2 regions of the Nonomuraea sp. H19 genome follow, and region 2 is predicted to be linked to the other one. Evidence: riboswitches for the same ligand, from Rfam matches in the RefSeq annotation. Region 2 holds a riboswitch; the other holds the start of a gene.
The links. A riboswitch is a leader RNA that binds a small molecule or an ion and turns the genes downstream of it on or off. The one in region 2 is predicted to bind glycine.
Positions count from the first base shown of each region.

Region 1 (3,401 bases), on a different contig from region 2:
AGATCAGGACTCACCCGAGGTGAGCGCCGTGTACTCCTCGGCGGACAGCAGGTCCTCCGGGTCGCCCTCCATACGGACGCGGAACATCCAGCCCTCGCCGTACGGGTCGCTGTTGGCGAGCGACGGGTCGTCCGCGACGGCCTGGTTCACCTCGACGATCTCGCCGCCGACCGGCGTGTAGATCTCGCTCACGGACTTGGTCGACTCCACTTCCCCGACCGAGTCGCCGGCCTCGACGACCGAACCGACATCGGGGAGCTGCACATAGACGACATCACCAAGCGCGTCGGCGGCATAGGCCGTGATGCCGACGGTCACGGTCAGCCCGTCGTCGACCCCGGCCACCCACTCGTGCTCCTTGGTGTAGCTCAGGTCGTCAGGGATGTTGCTCACTTCTTCCTCCTGTAAAAGGGCAGCTCGACCAGGTCCATAGGTTCTTGGCTGCCCCGGATGTCCACGGCCAGGCTTTTTTCGGCCCCGGTGTCCACGTAGGCCATCGCGATGGGCTTGCCCAGAGTCTGGGAAGGCGCACCGCTGGTGACCTCGCCGACGACGACGCCGTCTTTGGTGACCGGGTAACCATGTCGCGGCACCCGGCGGCCCCGTGCGACCAGGCCGACGAGGCGGCGCCGGGGCGGATCGTCCTTGACCGCCTCGAGCGCCGACCTGCCGACGAAGTCGCCGGGCTTGTCGAATTTCACCACTTTGCCGAGCCCCGCGTCGAACGGGGTGAGCTCGGCGGTGAGCTCGTTGCCGTACAGCGGCATACCCGCCTCCAGCCTGAGCGTGTCCCGGCTGGACAGGCCCGCGGGCTTGAGTCCGTACGGCTCGCCCGCGGCCATGAGCGCGTGCCAGAGGGGCACCGCGTCCTGGTTGGCGACGAAGAGCTCGAACCCGTCCTCGCCGGTGTAGCCGGTACGGGCGATGAGCGCCTCCCGCCCGTCCACCAGGCCGGGCAGGCCCGCGTAGTACTTGAGCCCGCCGAGGTCGGCGTCGGTGAGCGTGGCGAGGATCTCCTGGGAACGGGGCCCCTGTACGGCGATCAGGGCGTACTGGTCGGAGCGGTCTTCGACCACCGCGTCGTACGCCTTCGCGCGAATCGTCAGCTCATTCGCGACTTTTTCGTAGTTTGAGGCGTTTGCCACGACCATGAATTCCTCGTCGCCGAGCCGGTACACGATGAGGTCGTCGAGCACCCCGCCCCGCTCATTGACGATCATGGTGTATCTGGCCCGCCCGGGCGCCACCGCCGACAGGTGGCCGACCAGCGCGTAGTCCAGCGCCTGCCCGGCCTGCGGCCCTGTTACGAAGATCTCGCCCATGTGGGAGAGGTCGAACAGCCCGGCCGCCTCGCGAACGGCGTTGTGCTCCGCGGACTCGCTTCCGTACCGGAGGGGCATGAGCCACCCCGCGAAGTCGGTGAGCGTGGCGCCGAGGCTCTCGTGAACGTCTCGTAGCGGTGTCGGTCGGGACATTTTGCGCACCTCAGGACAGGATCGGATGCCAGCATCCTCCCCCTCTGTCATTGATGCCTGAGAGCTTCGCCCGGGTTTTACCGGACTTTCACCTTCGGCGAGGCCCCAGCAGGCCTGCTTTCCAGAGGACACCTCGTCCGTGCGGTCCTTTGCCTTGAGAGGTTCGCGGGGAGGGCTTGCTCCTTCAGGGACCCTGACCGGCTGTCAGGGTGCTCTCCCGCACGGTTTCGTCGGTGATGTCCGTCAGCCTAGTGCCGTGACGGGGGTGTTGTCGCGTACCGGTCTGTCCTGAACCGTCCGGGGGACGGTGACGTCGATAGAGGTATGAATCGGCGAACGGCGGCTCTGGGCCTCGCGGCCGCCCTGACAGTCACGTCCTGCGGCGCCCAGGAGGCCGCGGCTCCCGCGCCACCGCCTCGCTACGAGGCCAGTCTGACGGTGCTCGAAGGCGGCGGGCACGGGCCCCAGTTATGCACGATGGTCGCGGAGTCGAACCCGCCCCAGTGCGGTGGTCCCGACGTCATGGGCTGGGACTGGAGCAAGGTGAAGCATGAGTCGCTGGCCGGCGTGAAGTGGGGCTCGTACCGGGTGGTCGGCACCTGGGACGGCGCCCGGCTGACCCTGACGGAGCCGCCGGGAGAGCCGGTGCGGGCCAGGGAGGATCCGGCGGGGGAGGGCGGGTTCGCGAGCCCGTGCCCCAAGCCCGCGGGCGGCTGGCGGCCCGTCGATCCGGCCAGGGCGACGCAGGAGACCCTGGAGAAGGCGATGTCGCTGGCCGGGACGGCCGAGGAGTTCGCGGGAGCGTGGCTCGACCAGAGCTACCTGGACCCGCTCCTGACTCCCAGGGAGACGGAGAAGCAGGGCAACGATCCGAAGCGCCTGGTCCTGAATCTCAAGTTCACCGGCGACCTGGCGGGTCGTGAGAAGTGGATCCGGGGGGTGTGGGGCGGCGCGTTGTGCGTGAGCGGCGCGCAGCGCAGCCAGGCCGAGCTGCACGAGATCCAGCGGCAGGTGGAGGGCGAGATGGGCAGCGGCGGCCTCATCACGGCGTCTTCCAGCGTGACGCGGAACCGGGTGGAGGTGACCTCCTGGCTGACGAGCGATGACCTGCGCCGCAGGGTCGAGGAGAAGTACGGCAAGGACGTCGTCTTCTTCGACGACGTGCTGAAGCCGGTCGCGTAACGGCCGCGGGTGCCCGAGAAGGCATCCGCGGCTTTTCACCAGCATGTCGAGTGGCCGGCTTGCGTGGCACGAACCGTATGCTGTACGGTACGACGTACGATACGCTCGAAGGAGATCATGTGACCTTGCACGACATCCGGCCTTTCCGCCTCGAAACCGCCCAAGCCGATCTGGACGATCTGCACGCGCGGCTCGACCGGGTGCGCTGGCCGGACGAGGTCCCCGGTCTGGGCTGGGGATATGGCGTTCCGCTCGGCCACCTCAAGGAGCTGGTCGCGTACTGGCGTACCGGCTATGACTGGGCCGGCGCCCAGGCCGAGCTGAACCGGCATGACCAGTTCGTCACCGAGATCGACGGGCAGCGGGTCCACTTCCTCCACATCCGGTCCGCGAACCCCGATGCCCTGCCCCTGCTGATCACCCACGGCTGGCCCCGCTCCCCCGTGGAGTACCTCGACGTGATCGAGCCGCTCAGCCGGGACTTCCACCTGGTCATCCCGTCCCTGCCCGGCTATGGGCTGTCCGGTCCCACCCATGAGATCGGATGGGGCTCCACCCGCATCGCCAGAGCCTGGCTGGAGCTCATGACCCGGCTCGGCTACGAGCGTTTCGGCGTTCAGGGCGGTGACTGGGGCACCTGGATCTCGCGAGAGGTCGGCGTGCTGGCTCCGGAACGCGTCGCCGGCATGCACGGCAACGGCATCATCTGCTTCCCCATCGGCGCGCCCGGCGAGTTCGACGACC
Region 1 covers NZ_JBQHCV010000004.1:326,664-330,064, forward strand. The annotation lists gene gcvH (glycine cleavage system protein GcvH) at 4-393, opposite strand; gene gcvT (glycine cleavage system aminomethyltransferase GcvT) at 390-1,475, opposite strand; glycine riboswitch at 1,510-1,607, opposite strand; glycine riboswitch at 1,608-1,705, opposite strand; gene ACTMTI_RS10885 (hypothetical protein) at 1,800-2,657, shown strand; gene ACTMTI_RS10890 (epoxide hydrolase family protein) at 2,777-3,401, shown strand, end outside.
Region 1: linked by a shared signal. The riboswitch ahead of gcvT (glycine cleavage system aminomethyltransferase GcvT) and the one ahead of gcvP (aminomethyl-transferring glycine dehydrogenase) in region 2 are both predicted to bind glycine.

Region 2 (3,401 bases):
TCCGGCCTGCCCGTGCGCGCGATGGTAGGCGCGGATGGCGAGCAGCCCGGCGAACTCGCCCTGGGAGCCGGCGTTCGGCTGGATGGAGACCGCGTCGTAGCCGGTGACCTCGGCCAGCCAGCGCTCCAGCGTGCCGATCAGCTCCAGGTAGCCTTCGGTCTGGTCGGCGGGCGCGTACGGGTGGATCGCGGCGAACTCGGGCCAGGTGATCGGCTCCATCTCGGTGCTCGCGTTGAGCTTCATCGTGCAGGAGCCGAGCGGGATCATGGAGCGGTCGAGCGCGATGTCCTTGTCCTGCAGCCTGCGCAGGTAGCGCAGCATCGCGGTCTCGGAGTGGTGGCTGTGGAAGACCGGGTGCGTCAGGTACGCCGACTCGCGCAGCAGCCCGGCGGGCAGCGCGTCCGAGCAGCCCTCGATGTCCACGTCCGTGCCGGACAGGCCGAAGGCCGCCCACACCGCGGCGACCTCGGCGGCGCCGGTCTTCTCGTCGCAGGCGATGGAGACGTGGTCGTCGCCGGCCCGCCAGAGGTTGACGCCCCGCTCGGCGGCCGCGGCGACCACCTCGGCGGCCCGGCCGGGCACCCGGACCAGGACGGTGTCGAAGAACTCGCGGTGCACGACCTCCAGGCCGGCCCGGCGCAGTCCCTCGGCGAGGGCGACAGCGTGCCGGTGCACCCGGTGGGCGATGCGGCGCAGCCCGTCGGGACCGTGGTAGACGGCGTACATGCCGGCGATGACGGCGAGCAGGACCTGCGCGGTGCAGATGTTGCTGGTGGCCTTCTCGCGGCGGATGTGCTGCTCGCGGGTCTGCAGCGCGAGCCGGTAGGCGGGGTCGCCGTCGGCGTCCACGGACACGCCCACGAGACGCCCGGGAAGCTGGCGCTGCAGGCCCTCGCGGACGGACATGTACGCGGCGTGCGGCCCGCCGAACCCGAACGGCACCCCGAAGCGCTGCGAGGACCCGATCGCGATGTCGGCGCCCAGCTCGCCCGGCGCGGCCACGAGCGTCAGGGCCAGCAGGTCAGCGGCGGCCACCACGAGCGCGCCCATCTCGCGGGCCGCGGCGGCCACGGCGCGGAAGTCGCGCACCCGCCCGGAGGCCCCCGGGTACTGGACGAGCACGCCGAAGCACTCGGGCAGCTCGCCGTCCAGCGGGCTTTCCACCAGCGTGATGCCGAGCGGCTCGGCCCTGGTGGCCAGCACGGCCTTGGTCTGGGGCAGGGTGTCGGCGTCGATCACGAACACGCTGCTCTTGGACTTGCCGGCGCGGCGGGCCAGCGTCATGGCCTCGGCGGCGGCGGTGCCCTCGTCGAGCAGGGACGCTCCGGCGACGGGCAGGCCCGTGAGGTCGGAGACGACGGTCTGGAAGTTCAGCAGCGCCTCGAGGCGGCCCTGCGAGATCTCCGGCTGGTACGGCGTGTACGCGGTGTACCAGCCCGGGTTCTCCAGCAGGTTGCGGCGGATGACGGCGGGCGTGATCGTGTCGTGGTAGCCGAGGCCGATCATGGAGGTGAGCACCCGGTTGCGGTCGGCGAGGGAGCGCAGTTCGGCGATCGCCTCGGTCTCGCTCGCCGCGGCGGGCAGCTTGAGCCGGTCCTTGGCCCTGATGGCCTCGGGGACGGCCACTGCCACGAGGTCCGCCACGGACTCGAAGCCGACGGCCTCGAGCATGCGCTGCTGCTCGGACTCCGATGGGCCGATGTGCCTGGACGAGAACGGCGGAGCGGACAGATCGGTCATAGGGAATGCCTCCCGAGGCTATGGAGACCGGCGCCAGGGCGCGGGCGAGTGCCGGATCTCCCCCTCTGTCAGCGCGGGCGTCACCGCGACCTGAGAGCTTCACCCCGGGACAGGGGCTTGCACCGTCGGTGAGGCGCGCCTGGCGGGCGCGCCTGCTTTCCAGAGTTGCCTCGCCCGAGCGGTACAGGATGCCTGAGAGATTCCGGGGAGGGTTGCTCCTTCGGCGCTCCGGACCCGAGGGCCCGGAGACTCTCCCGCACGGGGTCGTCAGCCTTGCTGTCCTAGATTACAACCCTATGCGATACATGCTACGTCGCCGGGCGATTACTACCCTATGCGAAACGTCCAGCACTCCAGGCAACGCCTACGGCGTAGCGCGTCCAGCGATGCGCCGCAGGCCGCGGTTTGCGCGCCTACGGCGTGGCGCGTCCATGCGGTGCACAACAGGCAGCGGCCTGCGCCTACGGCGTGGCGCGTCCAGCGATGCGCCGCAGGCCGCGGTTTGCGCGCCTACGGCGTGGCGCGTCCAGCGGCGCGCACCAGGCAGCGGCGGTTTGCGCGCCTACCCTATGCGTCGCGCGCGTCGCCGCTGGGCGAGTTCGTCAGCGGGGTGGTCGGCCGGGACGGTGTCCTCGACCGCCGCTCTTTCCCCCGGCAGCTCCGCGAGGGATCCCTCGACCTCGCGCCAGACCCGGCCGAGCGCGATGCCGAACACGCCCTGACCGCCCTGGAGCAGATCGATCACCTCGTCGGCCGAGGTGCACTCGTAGACGCTGACGCCGTCGCTCATGAGCGTGATCTGCGCGAGGTCGGCGACCCCGCGATCGCGCAGGTGCTGCACGGCCGTGCGGATCTGCTGCAGCGACACCCCGGTGTCGAGGAGCCGCTTGACGACCTTGAGCACCAGGATGTCGCGGAAGCTGTAGAGCCGCTGGGAGCCCGATCCGTGCGCGGCTCTTATCGTGGGCTCGACCAGCCCCGTGCGCGCCCAGTAGTCAAGCTGCCTGTAGGTGATGCCGGCCGCCGCGCAGGCCGTCGGCCCGCGGTATCCGATGTCGCCCGGCAACGCCGCGGGCTGCTCGTCGAAGAGCAGACCCTGCTCTCCGGCACGCTGCCGCGCGTCCTCACGCCGCACCGGATCTTCCTGGCCGGCCGTCTTTCCCTCGCCGCTGCTGACCGCCACGCGGACCTCCGGCTTTCTCTCATCCCACGGCCTGATCTGGGGGTTCGTAAAGGGCGACCGCAGGTTTCACTTGCACCGTAGGACCGTGACCATGGCGAGTCAACGATCCGGCTCGGCGCGTCGTGAAGCGTAAATGCACCGAAATACCTACCCCGCCCTGCCGAAGTCTTCGGGAGTGATCGTGTCAAGGAACTCCCTGAACTTCTCCACCTCATCCTCCTGGTCGTCCGGGATGACTACGCCGGCCTCCTGGACCACCTCCTCGCTGGCGAAGATGCGCGCTCCCGTGCGCAGCGCGAGCGCGATCGAGTCCGACGGCCGCGCGCTCACCTCCACGCCGTTGGAGAAGACGAGGTCGGCGAAGAAGATGCCGTCGCGCAGCGCGACGATGTTGACCGCCCGCAGGCCGACGCCGAGGGCGCTGAGCACGTCTCGGAAGAGGTCATGGGTGAGCGGCCGGGGCGGTGGCTCCTCCGCC
Region 2 covers NZ_JBQHCV010000022.1:74,157-77,557, reverse strand. The annotation lists gene gcvP (aminomethyl-transferring glycine dehydrogenase) at 1-1,740, opposite strand, end outside; glycine riboswitch at 1,796-1,909, opposite strand; glycine riboswitch at 1,910-2,007, opposite strand; gene ACTMTI_RS38860 (MerR family transcriptional regulator) at 2,303-2,923, opposite strand; gene ACTMTI_RS38855 (bifunctional nuclease family protein) at 3,071-3,401, opposite strand, start outside.